Linked DNA regions of Bdellovibrio bacteriovorus HD100. Each later gene encodes a partner of the first gene's protein in a complex. Links are inferred from orthologs where the notes say so. Each region holds a gene or a part of one and is shown on either strand. Other genes may lie near its edges. The genes, in order: tsaB and tsaD.

Region 1 (9,932 bases):
CAAAAAAATCGCAGCCATTGCCAAAGCCAAAGGCATTCTGGTAGCGGTTGATAACACGTTCATGAGCCCCTACTTCCAAAGACCTTTGGAGCTGGGTGCGGATATCGTGGTTCATTCTGCGACAAAATACATCGGCGGCCACAGTGATACGGTCGGCGGTATGGTCGTTGTATCCCGCGCGGATCTGGCAGAAAGAATGGCGTTCCTGAGCAACGGTATCGGGGCGACTCAAGGGGCGTTTGATTCCTTCATGTTCCTGAGAAGTTTGAAAACTTTGCCACTTCGTATGAAGGCCCATCAGGAAAACGCCATGGCGATTGCGAAGTTTTTGGAATCTCATCCAAAAGTGGACAAAGTCATCTATCCGGGTCTGGAAAGCCATCCTCAGCATGCTTTGGCGAAAGAACAAATGCATGGTTTCGGTGGGATGATCACTTTCTACATCAAAGGGGGCCTGGATTCGGCTCGTAAGTTCCTGGAAAACGTGAATGTCTTTTCATTGGCCGAGAGTTTGGGAGGGGTTGAGTCCCTGATCGAGCATCCGGCGATTATGACGCACGCCTCCGTTCCACCTGAAAACCGCAAGGCTTTGGGGATCGACGACACCCTGATCCGCCTTTCTGTAGGTGTAGAGGATCTGAACGACCTGATTGCCGACCTTAAAACTGCTTTTGATAAGGCTTAACTGTTGACATGCAGGGGGCCAATGGATAAACCTTTGGTCTCTTTGAACGCATAAGTTCCAGTGGCTTGGTAGCTCAGTTGGTAGAGCAGAGGACTGAAAATCCTTGTGTCGGCGGTTCAATTCCGTCTCAAGCCACCATTTTTCTTCAAAAGTTCAAAGCAACTAAACCCGCTGAATCAGCGGGTTTTTTCGTTTCAGGGGCCTGATATTCCAGGCGATTAAGTGAAATAAATCAGAAGACAAAGGTATTGCAGGGCGGTTCCGCCCATCACGCAGACGTGCCACACGCCGTGGCCGTGTTTGATGCGTTCGTCATTCAGGAAAAAGATCATGCCGATGCCATAGCTGATGAAGCCCGCGATGATCATCGCAAAACCCATCGGCGGAATCGCATCCATCAGGTATTTGATAAACGGGAAGATCGTCACGGCCATGGTGGAATACAAAAGCAGTGAAGGCAGACGGTTTTTCGGATTTAGAAGTTCCCAGAAAATCCCCACCACCGCTAAAGACCAGACGATTCCCAGAATCACCCAACCCAAAGTTCCGCGCAAAGCCAGCAGCGCATACGGCGTGTAACCGCCGGCGATTTTCAGATAGATGCCGATATAGTCTAAGCGGCGATATAGTTTTTTTCTTTCACCACGGGTGCCATGATAGATGGTTGAAATGCAGTAAAGACCGACAGTACAAACCGCATACACACCGAAGCTGAAGATTTTCCAGGTGTCATGTTTTGTGGCTGCAAGCCCAAGAAGCAGAGCACACCCGACCAGCGCCAGCAACGCTCCGATGGCGTGGGTGACGACGTTGAGTCTTTCTCCATGTTCGATCTTCTGAATCATTCCCTAAAACCTGCTGAATTAAACCTGTTCCGTATAAGTCCAGCTTATCATCATTGGTGTGTCCAGAATGAACAAAAAATTTTAGCGGTCCAGTAAATTGATCACTTTTTAGAAACGAACAGATGATCGCGCAGATAGAAACGCAGAGGCCATTTTGCCGCTTCACCGGCATAATCAACACCCACACGCGCCGTGGGGATGATTTGTTTTTTGGAAACTTTGAAGTCCTCGTCCGTCACATACAGATCAGAACTTTTCTTCCACAGCTTCAGACCGTCATGCTTTCGGGTGATGCCGTAGTACTTGCAAAGCTTGCCCGGACCGTTGGTTTTTAAATCTTTCTTGCGCAGATTTTCCTGTGCTGGCAAAGGTTCCACCGCACGGATCAAAACCGCTTCCGGGTGTTGATGGGTGCGGGTCACAAAATTCAGGCAAAAATACATTCCATAAATCATATACACATAAGAATGCCCGCCATCCAGATACATGGATTTGGTGCGTTCGGTGCGACGGTCTTCAAATGTATGACAGGCGGGGTCTTCAATGCCTAGATAGGCTTCGGTTTCGATGATGCGGGCTTTTTGGATTCCACTGTCAGTGCGGATATTCAGAACTTTTCCCAGAAGAGACTGAGCCACCAGGGTCGTGTCTTCAAAGTAAAATTCTTGTGGCAGTATCATGAGGTTCGGCAGATGAAACTGATCTGGCGCCCGGACTTTTCTTTGTCCCGGCGGTAAGAATGAAATTCATTGTTGGTGACCGTATCAATATGCAGGTCAAACAAGCGCTCTAGGACGATCCCCTCTTGTTCAAGCTGGGTGCGCACGACAAGATTCAAATCCATCAAAGACTTTCCGTCTTCCAGATTCTGGAAGTACTGAGCGCGTTCCGCCGGGCTTAAAGGTCCCAGGCTGGAAAGAATCTGATCGCGCACGTCGTTTCCGACTTCGAAACTGTTTTTCTGGATGTGTGGGCCGATGATCACGTCCAGCTCTGAAGCCACAGCGCCTTCAGAAATAAGTTTCTGTACGGTCTTGGGGATAATTCTGTTGGCAACTCCGCGCCAGCCGGCGTGAACACCGGAAACTAAGCCAGTGCCATGATGATAGAAAAGCACCGGCACACAGTCAGCGGTGATCACACACAGGGCCAGATTTTTGGTGCGGGAAAAATGCGCGTCCCCTAGCACCTGATAGTCCAAAGAACTGTCCTTGCTTTCAATGACGGCATCGCTGTGAATTTGTTTTAGACGGACAAAATCAAACTGAGGATACGCGGATTTTAAGTCCGCCAGCGGAGCCGCAGCCCCACCGAAGAAAGCCGTGATATGCGGGGTTTTGAGTTCATATCCAAGCGGGGTTTTTTCCAGGTTCACAGTAAACCCCATTTTTTAATCAGCACCAGAACATCTTCAGGCCAGTCCTTTGTGAAGAACATGCGCTCTTTGGTGCGGGGATGGGTGAAACCCAGTTCTGCTGCGTGCAGCAGGAATCTTGGTAAAGTGCGAAGGTCTTCCTGGGTCGCGCGGGCTTCGATGGATTTGATCTTGCGATCGGCTCCATACAAAGTGTCACCGGCAATCGGCAGGCCGCTTTCAGACATGTGCACACGAATTTGGTGTGTCCGTCCGGTTTCAAGTTTTAGTTTCAGATAGCTCATGCCGCTTTTTCTTTGCAGCACTTCAAAGTGAGTCACAGCCCATTTGCCCAGACCCGGATCGTCGTTCGGATCAGTCAGGGGCTTGCGGTCATCCCCCAGTACAGAAGCATAACGTTTGCGATCCACCGGGTGGCGGGCCAGGAAACTGCGAACACTGCCGGACAGAGTGCGGGCGGTGCCCAGGCACACAGCATAGTAAATTCTATGCGTGCTGCGCTCTTTGAACTGTGAAGTCAGAGATTCATGGGCTTTGTCGTTTTTGGCAATGACGATGATGCCGCTGGTTTCTTTATCCAGGCGGTGCACGATGCCGGGACGTTCTTCGCCAAATTTCATGGAAAGATCATCCGTATGATGGATCAATGCATTCACCAAAGTGTCATGCGCATGTCCCGCCGCCGGGTGAACAACAAGGCCGGCGGGTTTGTTGATGACGATCAGATCTTCATCTTCAAACAGCACATCCAGCTTCAGATCAAAGGGCTGAAGTTCGGTCGGTTCAGGTTCTGGCAGTTGAATTTCAATCAGGTCGTTTTCTTTGATGGCGACAGAGGCTTTGGCGGGCTTCCCGTTTAGCAGAACCGAGTTGCTTTCAAGCAGGTGGCTTGCGCGAGAACGGGTGCCGATTTCAGGAATAAGCGCCATCGCTTTATCAAGGCGAAGTCCACTCATCTCTGCTGTGGCAGTGACCGAAATAGTCGTGTTGTTCTTATTTTCCAAGTTTGTTTTTAAAGTGTGTCATGTAAGAGTCGGCGACCTTTTTTTCGTCCAGACCCAAAGCTTTGGCAATTTGCACCACATAACCACGAACGAAAACCACAACCGGCAGATTGCCCGGATCCATGTTTTCAATGGCTGTGACATAGTAGGAATTGATTTTGGTGATCTCACTCATGCGTTGAGTGGTGATCTTTTTGTACTCACGAACCTTTTTAAGGAAAGCGCCATCCCAGTCAGTGCGGGCGGCGATTTCTTTTTCAAAGGATTCATCCTTCTGATAAGCCGCTGCTGGTTTTTCAACTTTGGTTTCAGGGAAAACCTGCTTGCTGGCTTCCAGGATGGACTCATATGTCAGATCGTTCAAAGAAGAACGGCCGGACAAAAGTCTTTGATCATAGATATTGCGAAGGATTTTGTTACCAAGAACCTGATAGGCCTCTTCGATCACAACCAGAAGCTCACGGGCTTCCTGTTCAGAGAAAATAGTGTAGATCGCCGGATTGTCCCCGGAATAAGTCGAGCGAGCGCGCTCATAGGCCGTCGTCACCTCATGTTGAGGGGCGTTGGCTGTGAGTTCCAGGACTTCGTAATAGTTGTATCTAGACGTCGCTTGCATCGTAGCTATTATACTACGGCGCGAAGCTCCTCTGGAGCAATAAGTTGTTTGCAGGTTGCCAAAAATTGTCCTGCAAGGGGAGTGAAGGGTTGTGCGACAAGGACGTGTTCTCTCACACGCACGGACTGCCACACCGCATTGTCATAATCAATCGCACCGATATAATCAATACCAAGGTCGTAGTACTTGTTACAGACACTTTTCATCGAGTGACCCAAGTCATCGTTGGCCTGATTGCGGGACGTATTCACCAACAAACGAACTGGTGTTGAGGAAAGAGCTTCAAAGAAGTCATAGTGAATGCCGGTTTCTTCTTTCAGATAAGAGCGGAAAGAAAACGGTTTGCTCAAAGTTCTTTGGCGGTGATTTCGCAAAGTGGAAATCATGTTGCCGTAAGCATCCGGCGTGGAATTTTCACGCAGGGAATAGCACATGAAGGATTCAATAAAACGATAAGTCTTTTCGATGCTGGTTGGTTCCGGAGTCGTGATCAGGAACTTTTCATCAGCGACTTTGAACAGCTCCAGGTGAGCTTCCAAAGCCCCAGCCCCCAGGTCCACGATCACATAATCAGCACGCAGATTTTTCAGCTGCGGGATCAGGCTTTGAATCTGGTTGTGGGAAAAATCAGTCGGTGTCCAGGAATCCCAGAAGCCCTGAACGTAAGAAAGATGCGGATACGGAGTCGGGATCACCAGCTCTTGCAGGGTTTTAGCACCTTCAAAGTAGTGACGGATATTCATGTGGGAAGGATTCAAACCCAGAACAGTGTGGATGTTGGAACCGGAAAGATCCAGATCCACGATCACGACGGAGTGGCCCAATTTGGAAAGAGTCATGCCCAGGGAAGAGGATACAAACGTTTTACCCACACCACCTTTACCGGAAGCGACAACCCATAGTTTGGTGTCATGGTCTTTATTTGCGTGGGTCGGTTTGAATTCCAATACAGCCTTATCCATGGTTGCATCCTCTTGCTATTTCAATGGTGAGATAAGAATCCCTTTTTTTGTCTCTTCGGCTTCAGAGGCGCGAATATAAAGAGGAACAAACGATTTCCAGTCCAAAGTTTGACCTTTTTTTGCACGGGCTTCCGCCATCAGACCCAAAGTGGTCGCCAGCGGATAGTCCGGCAGGGTGGAATCGCGATGCATTTTCTTGGAAAGTTCTTCGGGGAAGTACTCATGATAAGCCTCCCACCCGTCACCAACGACCAGGACGTCCTGACTGATGTGCTGGGAAAGTTCCCGAACGGGAATGGCCGCCGGGCCTTTCAGATACTTCGGTTCCTCACCGGACATATCAAAAAGACCGGTGTACACCATGTTTTTATAGGCATTGATGATGGCCAGAACCGGTTTGTCAGATCCGCGCGCGCGTTCAGCCAACAGAACCAAAGAATCAATTGTGACTAGAGGTTTGTTGAAGCTGTAGGAAAAAGTCTTTCCCGCATTGGCGGCCACACGGATGCCGGTGAAACTGCCCGGGCCCTGGCCCACGGCAAAGACGTCGATGTCTTCAAGTTTTAATCCGGCTTTTTGCAGGCAGTGTTCAGTGAAAGGAGAGATGATTTCGCTATGGGTTTTTTGTCGCAAAGTGGTTTCCTCGGCGACAATTTTCCCATCCACGATGATGGCAACACCGCCGACGGCGGTGCTGGTTTCCATAGCTAGTATTTTCATAGACCAAACAAGCGGGTGAAGTCATTAAACAGGGCAAAGATCATAAGACTCATCAAAATCGCCAGACCCACTTGCTGGGCGATTTCCATTTTCTTCATGCTCAGTGGAGCACCTTTGACCAGCTCAATCACATAGAACACCAGGTGACCACCGTCAAGGACCGGCACCGGCAGCAAATTCAGGATGAACAGATTCACAGAGATAATAGCCATCATCTGCAGGAACTGAGTGATACCGATCTTGAATGTTTCGCTGGCCGCCTGACCGATAGAGATCACACCACCGATGTTTTTCGGAGAGATCTTGGCCTGGAACAAACGAACAAAGCTCATGACTGTCATGACCGAGACTTCCCACGTTTTTTCTGTGCCGCGGATCAAAGCATCCACCGGGTTGGAAGAACGAAGGGTCATCAGTTCCGGCATAGCGATGTTCGGAATTGGCGAAATACCGATGGTATAACGTTTTTCCTCGGCACCGGAAGCGGTCATCTGTGTGGTCATCTTCGGAGTGATTTCAAGTTCGATCGTTTTGCCTTCACGCAGAACCGACAACGCCACCGGATTTTTGCCATCGAAGGACTTGATGTTGTTCAGGACATCTTCCCACTTGGACAAAGTGATCTTGTTGATAGTCACCAGACGGTCCCCGGCACGAAGACCTGCGGCCTGAGCCGGGGAGCCTTCAATCACGCGGGACAGATACAATTCGGAACTTTCAAGACCCAAAGAAGCCAGTGAAAACGCCTTGATGGATTCAATCGGCGCCATAGTCACGGTGATGGTTTTGTCGGCCTTGTCGCCTTCGCGCATGCCCATCACTTCCAACGTCAAAGGCTCTTTGGCGCTGAATTTTGCCAAAGTGTCTTCCAAGGATCTCCAGTAAGAAACCTTTACGCCATTGATACTGGTGATGGTGTCACCGGTGCGCAGACCCAAAGCATGCAGCGGAGATTTTTCCAAAACCCCGATCGTTGTGCCCGCAGAATAAGGAGAGATCCCTTCCACATTGGCCATGTATTCATAGCTGGAAAGAACATTTGGATTTGGTTCCGGCTTGGCGGTGGTGGAAACCGTCAGGGATTCACCCGTGCCTTCACGTTTCACATCGACATCGATGTGCAGGTCATGACTTTCTTTTAAGGAAAGGGTGCGCTGGACATCTTCCCAGGTGGTGATCGGCTTTTGGTTGATGGAAACAATCTGATCCCCCGAGCGGAAGCCCGCCGTGTAAGCCGGGGAGTCTTTCGCCACATCACCCAGAACCGGGATCTTGGCATCTTCACCAATCAGGGCCACGGTGAAGAACACCAGGATCGCAAAGAAGAAGTTCATCAACGGACCGGCCAGAACGATGGCGATACGCTGCCATACGTTTTTATGGGTGAAAGAGACTTTCTTGTCCTCTTCCGAAATGCCTTCGCCGTTTTGTTCGCCGAACATTTTCACGTATCCACCCAGCGGGATCAATGAAAGCGCATAAGTGGTGTCACCTTTTTTATAGGTCAGCAGCTTTTTTCCAAAGCCCAGACTGAAGACTTCAACACGCACTCCGCACCAGCGGGCGACAAGGAAGTGTCCCAGCTCATGAACGAAGATCAGGATCCCCAGCAGGATGACAAATGGAACAATTGCAGACAAACCAGATTGTAAGAATGAGAAAATATCCATTGGTCCATTCTAGAGTGAGCCAAGGATTAAGGGGTAGAAAATTAAGGGATTTTTCCTGGGGGGCTCGACGTTTCTCTTAGGACAAAAGATGAGATAGAATCAAAACTCCGCCCAAAACAACAGGACTTGCGAATAGGACCCCATCGACTCGATCCAAGACACCACCATGACCTGGCATGATTTTGCCCGAATCCTTCACATCCGCCACACGTTTTAGCAAAGATTCGAAGAAGTCTCCGAACTGGCCCACAAACCCAGAGATGCCACCCAGAAGCAGGAAGACACCCACGCTGTTTTCCGGAAACAGGAACAACCAGCAGATCAGACCTGCCGCCACAGAGCCGATGATGCCCCCGATAGAACCCTGCCAGGATTTTTTAGGGGATACAGAAGGCATGACTTTGTTTTTGCCAAACAAGACGCCAAAAACATACGCCAGAGTGTCGCCAGCAAATACTACCGCCAGCAGGAAGATGAACCAGTAAAGTCCATACGCCTGATCCAATAAACGGAAAGCAAAGGAAGGCAAAAGACCCATATAGAACAGACCCAGCGCAGATTTTGCCTGAGCTGAGGCCATGTATTCCAGATTGCCTTCTTTGTGAGAAGACAAAAGAACTGTGATGATCATCACGATGGTCGCCAAAGCATAGATGATGGAACCCATGCTCAAAGAAGTGATCGACGCTGCGAACACGGCATAGGTCATCAGTCGGAAAAGAGTTTTTATGACTTTGGATTTTTCATTGTGGAACAAAATGCCGATCAGTTCCCAGTTGCCGATGACAACAATCAGACCCACGGCGATTTTCAGTCCCAGAACCCCCAACGAGACATAAAGTCCGATGATGATCGCAAGGGCAATAAGGGCCGAAACCGCTCTAGTTAGGAAGCTTTTCATGGTTGTTGTCATTGGATGAGACCTTGCCATAACGGCGTTGTCTCATCGCAAAAGCCTGAAGGGCTTCGTCGAGGTGAGACTCGGTGAAGTTGGGCCACAGTACTTCTGTAAAATAGAATTCAGAGTACGCAGCCTGCCACAGAAGGAAGTTCGAAAGTCGCTGCTCGCCGCTGGTGCGGATGATCAGATCCGGATCCGGCGTCGGGAAAGTGCTCAGGGCGGAGTTGATCACGGATTCGTCGATTTCCGCAGGGGAGATTTCCCCGGCGGCGACTTTTTCCGCGATATCACGCACGGCCTGGGTGATTTCCTGGCGAGAACCATAGCTCAAGGCAAAGACCAGATTCAGGCCTGTGCATTGAGATGTGGCTTCGATGGATTTTTCGATGGCATTGGCAACATCTAGAGGAAGGCGGGACAGATCGCCGATCACCGAGAAGCGGATGTTTTCTTTGACCAGATTTTCGGTTTCGCGTTTCAGGTAACGGCTCAGGATCAGCATCAAAAGGCTTACTTCCTCTTGAGGGCGGAACCAGTTTTCCGTGCTGAAAGCGTACAGGGTCAGGTTTTTGATCCCACGGCGTGAACACGCCGTGATGATCTTTTTTGCGACACGGGTGCCTTTGATATGCCCGAACGTGCGAGGACGGCGTTTGAGCTGAGCCCAACGACCGTTCCCGTCCATAATGATGGCAATATGTTTTGGCATTCCCATGATCTTTTGAAAGTCCCTGATTAGATGGTCAGGATCGCTTTTTCTTTTTCTTCAGCAACCTGATCAACTTTCTTGATGAAATCGTCAGTTACTTTCTGGATGTCCGCTTCGGCTTTTTTGCCTTCGTCTTCGCTGACAGCTTTGTCTTTTTGAAGTTTTTTGACTTCATCGTTGGCATCACGACGAGCCATACGAACAGCTACGCGTGCTTCTTCAGCGATTTTCTTAACTTGTTTCGCCAGGTCTTTACGGCGCTCTTCAGTCAGGTCAGGAACTTTCAAGCGGATCACTTTACCGTCATTCATTGGGGCCATGCCCAGTTCAGACTTGATGATGGCTTGTTCGATGTCTTTAAGGATAGCGACTTCCCAAGGTGCAATCAGGAAGGATTTTGCATCCGGAGTGGAGATAGAAGCCACCTGGGATAGCGGGGATGGAG
Region 2 (10,059 bases), 3.1 Mb from region 1 along the record:
GACCAAGGTAAGAAAAAGAACGTAAATCAAAGACCTTAGTCTCTGATTTTCATGAGACCTTAGTCTCAATGTATCTTGCGGCTTGGACCCCGCAGTTGCGAAAGCCGGTGATAAACTCATGCTGTCCTCCGTGAATTTGCTTCTTTTTGAGAATAATTGGACTCTACACAAAACACAACCCGCCGATAAGTGGGACATATGTTGTATGGAAGAAGAGTGATCGAACCTCAACGCGTGCCTCAGGGACAGGGTCCCCGCCGCTTCATATTGAACAAAGCCTTCCAGTACAAGTATTGCTGGTACATGATCACGGCCGTTGCGGGGGGCGCTATTTTGTTCCTGCTTCCGGCTTATTACTTCATCAATCAGAACTACGAACTGTTCAAAAGTCTTGCTTACGACACGCACCCCACGCTGGTTCAGCATCTGGAGCGCGAGATCACTTGGCTGCAGATCTTCCTGGCGGCAAGCTTTGTACTCCTGACCGGGGTCACATTGTTCCTGGTGATCCGCATGACGAAAAACCTGCTGTCCCCGCTGGTGGCGATGGAAAAGCACATGCACCAGCTGATGCTGGGGCAGTGGCATATTCCGGATTATCACCTGCCGGAAGAAGACGACTTCCGCGACCTGTCCATGACTTATGACTATTTCTATCGTGCTTTGAAAGCCAACACCGAGACCGAACTGAAGCTACTGGAAAAGCTCAGCATCGATCCACAAAACCGCGAGGCCTATGCCGCCTGGAAACACCTTTTGTCTGAAAAACGGGCCCGCTTGGGCATCAAAGAAGAGTTTATCCTTAACGAGAACGTCGTAGAGATGAACGAATTTGATCAGAAACGTCGCGTTTCATAAAAAAAAGCCCTCCGGAGAGGGCTTTTTCATTTTACTTTCCGATGTAAAGACTCCAGGCAAGTCCGAATGCCCATAGGCCACCCAGAATCAACCGCAGCGCCCAATTCACTTTAGCAAGTGATGGACTGACACCTTCCGTTCGCAAAAACTGGCAAGTGATTACAAGGAAGATCAACGAATGCCCATACCTGCTGGCATACGAAGGCAGAACCACTCCCATTAGCACACCAACTAGTACAACCCAAATCGGAACCTGAACGTTTTGAAGCAACCAAGCTCGAACATTGGAATTCATACTAGAATCCTCCTGGAATTCGATGACCATTGTTCACAACAATTCTCATCTTCGTTTGCATATTGCCCTCCACCGTAAAGTAAACACGAGCGCGATCTTGGGCATTTGGAGAAACAACATCTTTCGATTTGTCGTCATTGCACTCAGGCTTCCTAGAGCACTTCACTCCCCCCAGCGCCCCGCCAATCACGGCCCCACCCGCCGCTCCTGCAGCCCCAACTTGAGGCCCTCCTCCGATGCCAATTGCAGTTCCAATAGCAGCACCATCGCGGGCCCCATCGATAACGTCATCAATACAGGTGGCGACACATTTGTCTCTATCAATAACAAGATTTTGATTGTTGCGGTGATGTCTATTTGATTGATCTTCTGCGGTGGAGTCTTCTTCGACCTCAATATTAATTCCCGACAAAACGGCCTTCAAATTCCGACGGGCAGCGGGGTCTTTCTCCATCAAATAGAACTTCCCAATTGGAATAGCCAAGCCTTCGACGACACCCTTTTCTTCTGTATTTTCCAGAATCTTTCTATACATAACACCAGCATTGAAAGAGTCGTCCTTTTGCTGAACGTACTTCGAGAGGCTTTCGATCGCGCTGTACACCTCAGGATTCGCAACTACGTCTGCTTTAGCGAATACAGGAAGTGTAAAAATGGCGAACACAATTTTTAGGCAATGGCTTTTCATAAACAGTCTCCTTTGCATCGGTACTAATGCAGAGACGGTGCTAGGAAAAGCAGGCCTCAAATCCATTTAAACAGGGAATGAGGGCGATAAATCCATTTTTTGAGTTTTTTACAGTCCGATTTATTGGATTTCGGACATTCCGGACGCTATCTTGAACGTCGCAGAGATGAACGAATTTGATCAGAAACGTCGCGTTTCTTGATCGCCTCGCGCTTGTCGTGGGTCTTTTTACCCTTAACCAATGCAATCTGAAGTTTGGCGCGGCCGTTTTTGAAGTAGATCTTCAGCGGCACGCAGGAATAGCCTTTTTCACGCAAAGCCTCGAAGATTTCGTCCAGCTCATTTCTGTGCATCAGAAGCTTGCGATGTCTTTCCGGAACGTGATTGTTGTAACTGGAAGCTTTGTATTCCGCGATGTGCGCGTTTTGCAGGTACGCCTCATCCCCTTTGAAAGAGATGTAGGAATCCTTCAACTGAACATCCTTATTGCGCAGGGATTTCACCTCGCTGCCCATAAGCTGCAGACCCGCCTCGTAGGTTTCCACGATCGTGTAGTCAAAGCGTGCTTTTTTGTTCTCATGAACAATCAGGATGTTTTCGCTCATTTACTCAAATCCAAAATGCTTATACAGGGCCACAAACTGCTTCGGAGAAAGCTCCTCAGCACGGGCCGTTTCTTTAAAGCCCAGCTCGGCCAACCAGCCGACCATTTGCTCTTCAGTTAGCTTCTTTTGACTTAAAAGACCAGACAAATTTTTCTTCAAAAGCTTGCGTCTTTGCGCGAAGGCGCACTTTACAAATGTCAGGAAAGCCTTGCGGTTTTTGACCTCAGACTCAATACGTTCGAAAGAAAGCACCCGGCTGGCCACCTTTGGAGGCGGCTGGAAATCCCTTGGACCGGCATCCGTCACGGTTTCAATCTTCCAGAAAGCTTGTGCATAGACACTTAAAAGACCGTACAGATCACTGTCCACAGTGCCGCGGATTTTCTGGGCGACTTCCTTTTGGAACATCAGCACCATCGCTGCCACACCTTCATTTTCCAACGAACGCTCAATCACGATGCTGGATGAAATCTGATACGGCAGATTGCTGACAAAGACCACACGCTTGCCGGTATAGAACTGCTTCCAGTCCAAGCGAAGGGCGTCTTGCTCAATCACTGTCAAACCTTTTTCGCGCCAGTAAGCCGCAATGGCAGAGTCCAGCTCAATCAGCTGCAGCGGCAGATTCAGCTCTAACAACAGATCCGTCAATGCCCCCGGGCCGGGGCCCACTTCGACCAGTTCTTCCGGCGCAAAGGCCTTCACCTGATCGATGATACGATTGATGACCGTGTCGCTGACCAGAAAGTTCTGGCCCAAAGATTTTTTCGCGGCAATGCCCATGGCTTCTTGCGCGCGCTGCAGACGTTCGCGTGAATAACTCATTTAAAATCCGATGCAAGAGCTTGAGGGGACGGTCCCAGATCCAAAGCCGACACTTCACCGCGAGCCATGCGCAAAGCACCGACGTAACCGATCATCGCGGCGTTATCAGTACAGTAACGCAGAGGTGGGATCACCAAAGTATAACCTTTTTTGTCGGCCCATTCCTGAGCCCGCTGACGAAGACGCGAATTCGCGCTGACCCCGCCGGTCAGAATCACACGCTTGGAGCGGAAGACTTTCGCCGCCCGATCCAGCTTCGCGATCAGGACATCCACGATGGCTTCCTGGAACGAGGCGCACAGATCCGGCAGACGCTCCTGCACAAGTTCTGGTCCCAGTTGTTCAAGCATGCGCTGGCCGGAAGATTTTAATCCCGAGAAGCTCATGTCGAAAGTGTCATCATGGATCATGCTGCGGGGGAATTCGAAAGCCTGCGGATTCCCCGCCTTGGCCATTTGATCGACGCGCACTCCACCCGGGAACCCCAGGCCTGCCATCTTTGCAAATTTATCGAAACACTCCCCGGCCGCATCATCCTTGGTAGCACCCAAGATACGATAATCGCCCAGTCCTTTAATTTGATACAAACTTGTGTGCCCCCCGCTGATCGCCAAACCCACATATGGGTAACCAAAATCTTCCGGTGGAGCATATTTATCATCGCGCAAAAACGGCGCCAGCAAATGCCCTTCCAGGTGGTTCACACCCAAGAAAGGCAAATGTTTTGCCTGAGACAAGGACTTCGCAGTCACCAGCCCCACAATCAAAGCGCCGATCAAACCCGGACGATTGGTGACGGCAATACCCTGCACGTCAGACCAATTCATGTTGGCTTTCTTAAAGGCTTCTTCGATTAATGGAATTAAAGCGATGGAATGGTTGCGGGCGGCAATTTCAGGGACGATGCCGCCATAGATTTCGTGATCCAGATCCTGAGAGGCCGCCACCACAGAGTGAACCCAGCCGGTACGATCAACGATCGCGACAGAGGTGTCATCACAGCTGGTTTCAATGGCGAGAACTCTTTCAATCACAGTATTACTTTTTTAAACCCTTCAAACGGATCTTAGCACGACGAGCCTCTTCTGACTTCGGAAACTTGCTGACCACCTCGTCATAGAAGGTTTTTGCCTCGTCTTTCATACCCAATTCCTGGAAGGACACCCCGATTTTATAGGTCGCATCGGCAAACTTAGGACCTTTCGGGTTTTCATCACGGTACTTTTGGAAGTTCAGGATGGACTGTTTCCAGTCTTTTTTACCAAAGAACTCCTGAGCCGCTTCAAAAGCGTCCCTTTTAGCCTGTTTCGCGGACTTTTCAGCCTGAACCGCGGCTTTTTCAGCGCGCAGGGCATTTACTTCGGCATTCAACGCATAGATTTGTTTTTCCATGGTTGTGAGGGCTTCTTGCATTATGGCCACTTTGCCGTTCAGATCCTGATTCTGCTGCTGAGAGTTTCTCAGGGCGTTTTCCACACCTGAATGGCTGGAACCCAGCTTGTTTTCAACCACATCCACACGGCCGTTCAGCTCACGCATTTGCTCTTCAAGGTCGGCCACACGGCCGGAAGCATCCGCATTGGTCTTTTGCAATGTCACAACCTGTTGCTGCATCACCTGACGTTGCTCATTTTCACGAACATCGGTGCGGGTTTTCAAACAGCCCGTCAGCAAAGTCGCGGCGGCGACAACAAGAATGATCAACTTCATAAGACATCTCCAGTTTTTTGACGAATCAAACGAGCCGAATTCTCAGCTTTTTCAGCTGCCATGCGGGCACGGATGAATTGTTCTTTGGCTTTGCCGTAATCACGGTCTTCGAAATAGATGCGGCCTTTACGATAGGCTTCTTCCGCCTGATGCCAGTATCCGGGGGAATGGCGGGCCGCTTGAACAGAACGAGCCGCATCCAGTGCGGCTCGAGCTAAGGAATAGTCATCCAGGGGAACAGGCGCAGTTTGACAGCTGACGATCACCGTGAAAAGCAAAACTCCGATGAAAAGTCTCTGTAGGTTCACTCTGCGCCTTTCTGCTTAGATGTTACTGAGCAGGTACGAAGTTCGCACGGCGGTTTTTCGCCCATGCAGCTTCAGTGTCACCAGTCTCAAGTGGTTTTTCTTTACCGTAGCTGATAGTGCTCAAACGGTCAGCCGCGATACCCAAAGATACCATGTAAGCTTTCACCGCGTTGGCACGTCTTTCACCCAAAGCCACGTTGTATTCGATAGTACCACGAGAATCGCAGTGACCTTCGATTTGAACGCGAACAGAAGGATTTGCCTTCATCCACTCGACGTTAGTCGCGATATCTTTTTTGGAAGAAGCATCCAGGCTGGATTTGTCGTAACCGAAGTGAACAGTTACCAAACCAGAAATCTTGCCGGAATCAGAACCCATTGGATCAAAATTCAGCGGAGTGGAGTCAATCGCTGTGGACTGACCGCCCGTAGGCAAAGTCTCGATAGACTGATCAGACTGAGTTTGTTTTCCTTTACAACCTGCTACAAATGCGATGGCAACAAGACCAAGAGCCAATTTACGAACCATGATGTCCTCCTATGAACTTAGAGTCGTTATTATAACATTAAAAACTTTAATTTATAGCAGCTCATTGTCAAACCTTAGATTTCCAAAATTGATGTTGCGTTGCTGTACAGCCGGACCACGAACAGAGATTTATGCAAAAATACTCCGCAGTTTACAGCTTGGCGTCTCTATTTCTGACAATTCTACTTTCAATGTCCCAAGCCAAGGCACAACTTGAAGTGCCTCCGCAGTTAAAATGGAAAACCCTCAGAACTCCTCACTTCGAGGTGATCTTTAATGCCGAGCAGCAGGACCTCGGGTACCTGTATGCGGAAAAATTAGAGAAAGCCTATTCAGAACTTCGCTCTTACTTTCATTCCCGCCCTGACAAAACAATCGTCATTATCAACGACAAAACCGATGTCACAAATGGATACGCCACCCGAATCCCCTATCCACACATCATGGTCTATCCGGTTCTGCCCGGCCCCGAAGAAAGTCTTTCTGATACAGGCGACTGGGCGTTTGAGCTTCTGGCCCATGAATACACCCACATCCTGACGTTCGAACCCGCCAACGGGATCATGAAACCCCTGCGTGCGGTTTTTGGAACCATCATCGCGCCGAACATCCTGATGCCCCAGTGGTGGAAAGAGGGTGTGGCCGTAGAAATGGAAACCCGCCTGTCTGATCACGGCCGTCTGCGTTCGCACTATCAGGATGCCACCTTGCGGGCGATGGTCGACGCCAAAACCCTGCATGAATTTGATATCGCCGAAGCCAACGAAAACATCTACACCTGGCCCCAAGGGGCACGGCCTTATCTGTTTGGCTCTTTGATGTGGAGTCAGATGATCGCAGACAAAGGCACCAAAGTTGTCGGCGAACTGCACGAACGCCAGGGCGGCCGGGTTCCGTACTTTATTGAAACCCCGGCTCGGGACTATTTGGGGGCCAGCTACAGCTCTGAATACGACAGCATGATGAAAGAAACCGAACTGCGCGCCCTGGAGCAGCTAAAAACCCTGCGCGAAGTTTCACCGACTGCCACGATCACCCCGCAAAACAACTTCCAATCGGTCAGTGCACCGGCGATTTCACCTGACGGAAAACATCTGGCCCTGATCACCGAAGATGACGGCAATTCCCGCGCGGTGAAAATCCTGACCAAAGAAAAGGAAGGTCAAAGCTTCCTGGATTCGCGCATGACCGACACCATTGAACGGTTTAGTGAAAGCTTCATCCCGGCCACCCAAAAAGACGGCCCACCAACGGGAAGCATTCAGCGCATCAGCTGGTTCCCGGATTCCAAGCGTTTGATTTACGACAAGATCGACTACACCAACCGCATCCAAAGATATTCCGACCTGTTCGTGTATGAGCTGGGGGAAAGAAAAGCCAAGGCCCTGACCAAGGGACTTCGTGGACGTGAACCTGCCGTGTCCCCGTCAGGCAACCAGGTGGTGTTCGTTAAACTGGATGGCAATCGCACTCACTTGGGGTTGCTTCGCCTGACTGGCGAAAAGAATCCGTCATCAGAATTGCTTTTCTCCCCGCCGATGCAGCAGCGTGTATCCTATCCGACGTTCCTGGACGAAGACACGATCGTGTTTTCCCTGCGCACCGAAGATGGCCGTGAAAATCTGCACCGTTATTCCATTTCAACCAAAACTTCCGAAGCGGTGCTGACGGATTACCCCAACGCCCGCTTTGCACGAAAGACGGCCGATGGTGTGATCTTTGCCTCGGCCAAAAACGGCGTGCCGAATCTTTATTTGTCAGATTTAGAATTTAAAAACGTCCGCCCGATTTCCCACACCCTGACCGCCCTTTTCACCGCCGACATGGATCCTTTGAACAAAGAGATCTTTGTCACCGAGATGACCTCCCAAGGCTTGCGTGTTTCGGCAATCAAACCCGATGAATGGCAGAAAACACCGAACACTCTGCCTCAGGTCAGCTCTTTGATGGGGGATCGCTACAGCAAAGCTGAACGCAACCCACAGGCCGAAGAAGAAGCCAAGAATGCCGTGAAAGCTTCCGAGCTTGATGACTATTCTCCTTATGGCTATCTGCTGCCACGGTATTGGATGCCGTTCATCTCGGGTTCTTCCAGCGAAACCGGATTGGTGCTGGAAGCGCAAACCTCGGGCTTTGATCCGCTCAAAAAGCACATGTATGAAATTGCCGCCTCTTGGGACACGGGTATCAACAAAGGAAGCATCCTAGGAAGCTACATCAACCAGACAACCCCGTGGCCGTTTGCGGTTTTAAGTTATAAACGCAGCTATTATCTGGGAACGGTGTCGAACGAGATTGAAGACTTCGGCGCACAACTGTCCGTGCTTCCTGACACCCACTGGGCGTCGATTTATTCCAACCTGCAAGTGGGCTGGCAGTATCTGGAAAGATCCACCCTGACGACCGAGGTGAAACGCACGGGGCCTTTTGCTTATTTAAGTTACGCGAACTATTCCCAGTCCGGCGCGCAAATTTCTCCTGAATCCGGAGGCGGAGCGTACTTGGGGGCCTACAACTATATCGCGCAGGAAGGTTATCTGAACCACTCGCAGTTTTTGGCGGGTGGGGAAATCTATCTTTCCCGCTTCTTGCCGAAGCATCATGCGATCATGCTAAGACTGAACGGCGTGTACACTCCGGAAAAGGTGTCGCCGATTTACGGGGTTTCCACTGAATCCATGGTCTTTATCCCGAACAGTCCCCTGCCTCAGTATATTTTGCGTGGCTACAAACGCGGGCAGTTGTTTGGCCGAAATCTGGTAACCGTCAATGCCGAGTACCGCCTGCCACTGAAGGATCTTTACCGCGGCTCGGGCACGGATGCCCTGTTCTTGCGCCGCCTATCTGCCGCCGTGGTGGGTGATGCCGCTGCTGCCGAGGGCCGCTTCGTGAACGACGTGGATCTGGTTTATGAAGTCACCAGCATGAACAAGCCGTATTACAGCGCCGGAGTCGAAGCCAAACTGGAAACCACTTTGGGTTACGTGATCCCAGTGAATGTGGTCCTTGGTTACTATGTCGCCTTCCAAGCTCCGAAGGGACCCGAGGGTGTTCTGGCGACGGCATTGCAAATAACGGGGTTCTAGACCCTGTTATTGCGGTGAGCCAAACCGCTCCATCTTGACAAAGACACAGCCCCTCGAAATTATTGAGAATATCGACAACTAGCGGCGAGGATGCTGCGCTGTCATTTTGGGGGGATTCATGGAAAAAATCAGCTGGATTAAAGAACTTGTGAAGGCTGAACAACAGATGGAAGAGTCCGGTCTTGTGGACATGAGTTTCGGCTTTGATGCCGAAAAGATTCTGATCAACGAGACGATTCAGTTCCTTCTAGCTATGAAAACTGAGTTCGTGGATGCATCCACATCCTTCAACGAACTAAAACCTTCGGCTCTGGGTCGCATCAAAATCTACGGTATCGCGAAGACCCACGCTGACTTCATGCTTTTCCGTAACGGCTTCAAGATGATCTTCTCTTTGAAAGCTCCGGGCCAGATCAGCATTCGTTTTAACTTTATCGGAACCAACTACATCCCTACTCCGGGCGCGGAAGCGGCTCAGGCGGCGACCAACGTGATGGACGAACACATCATCGAAGCCAAATGGGGTGCCTTCGGCGAAGTCATCTGGACATACCAGAACCAGCCGGCAAAGCTGGAATACATGGTTCGCCATTATCTGACTCTCTTCATCAAAGAGAGCTCCAAATAAGAAAGGCCCCGGAAGGGGCCTTTTTCATTTTTGCAGAGCCATCCAATCAAAGGAAGAGCGAACGCAATTATCTCCTGAGCCGCGACTAATAAAAATGTAATCAAGGTCCTAGTTCCTTTGTCGTCCCGGCAAGGGTAGGACTGTTGTGTGCGATCAAGCGAACTTTGTCGAAGCAGGAAAGGAATGGCAGCCTATGAAAACCAACGGACTCAGACAAAACCTTTCTGACAATATGCTCAAAGGGGCTATTGTCCTTCTTCCGTTTATCCTGAGCTTCTATTTTCTTTACTGGATGGCAGATTTTTTTGACAAAGTTTTTTCCGGAATACTTGTCCCACTTGGAATCACCCTGCCTTTCGGTTCTGGCATTGTCGGGGGACTCATTTTGATCTATGTGCTGGGAAGAACCTCGGATCTTTTTGTCGCCAAATTTATCAAGGAATGGCTTACACGAACAATCAAGAGAATCCCCGTGTTGGGATCCATCTTTGTTTCTATCAGCGACCTAACGGACTTCTTTCGAAAAG

What was found.
Region 2: the proteins of tsaB (region 1) and tsaD are in contact, whole or in part, in a solved structure (PDB 4WQ4), measured with the Escherichia coli proteins. The link is inferred for Bdellovibrio bacteriovorus HD100 from one-to-one orthologs.

Annotation. Positions count from the first base shown.
Region 1 is NC_005363.1:3,657,600-3,667,531, reverse strand. Bases 4,348-7,088 are described here. They hold tsaB (tRNA (adenosine(37)-N6)-threonylcarbamoyltransferase complex dimerization subunit type 1 TsaB), read right to left. Parts: upstream 6,193-7,088; coding sequence 5,503-6,192; downstream 4,348-5,502. Other genes in these bases: rseP (RIP metalloprotease RseP), read right to left, coding at 6,204-7,088; BD_RS17325 (P-loop NTPase), read right to left, coding at 4,534-5,487; BD_RS17330 (helix-turn-helix domain-containing protein), read right to left, coding at 4,348-4,525. In the rest of the region: BD_RS17360 (cystathionine gamma-synthase), read left to right, coding at 1-685; PAQR family membrane homeostasis protein TrhA, read right to left, coding at 904-1,530; BD_RS17345 (DNA-3-methyladenine glycosylase), read right to left, coding at 1,632-2,210; peptidoglycan editing factor PgeF, read right to left, coding at 2,207-2,905; BD_RS17335 (RluA family pseudouridine synthase), read right to left, coding at 2,902-3,909; more of BD_RS17330, read right to left, coding at 3,899-4,347; more of rseP, read right to left, coding at 7,089-7,877; BD_RS17310 (phosphatidate cytidylyltransferase), read right to left, coding at 7,954-8,778; BD_RS17305 (isoprenyl transferase), read right to left, coding at 8,759-9,493; frr (ribosome recycling factor), read right to left, coding at 9,514-9,932. UniProt on the Escherichia coli protein: Required for the formation of a threonylcarbamoyl group on adenosine at position 37 (t(6)A37) in tRNAs that read codons beginning with adenine.
Region 2 is NC_005363.1:586,785-596,843, reverse strand. The notes cover bases 2,287-5,154. They hold tsaD (tRNA (adenosine(37)-N6)-threonylcarbamoyltransferase complex transferase subunit TsaD), read right to left. Parts: upstream 4,306-5,154; coding sequence 3,268-4,305; downstream 2,287-3,267. Other genes in these bases: BD_RS02890 (DUF4398 domain-containing protein), read right to left, coding at 4,978-5,154; BD_RS02895 (tetratricopeptide repeat protein), read right to left, coding at 4,310-4,981; rsmA (16S rRNA (adenine(1518)-N(6)/adenine(1519)-N(6))-dimethyltransferase RsmA), read right to left, coding at 2,447-3,271; smpB (SsrA-binding protein SmpB), read right to left, coding at 2,287-2,446. Also shown: BD_RS02930 (hypothetical protein), read right to left, coding at 1-30; BD_RS02925 (hypothetical protein), read left to right, coding at 217-858; BD_RS02915 (hypothetical protein), read right to left, coding at 1,155-1,841; more of smpB, read right to left, coding at 1,988-2,286; more of BD_RS02890, read right to left, coding at 5,155-5,289; peptidoglycan-associated lipoprotein Pal, read right to left, coding at 5,312-5,818; BD_RS02880 (TolB family protein), read left to right, coding at 6,010-8,904; BD_RS02875 (hypothetical protein), read left to right, coding at 9,023-9,532; BD_RS02870 (DUF502 domain-containing protein), read left to right, coding at 9,726-10,059.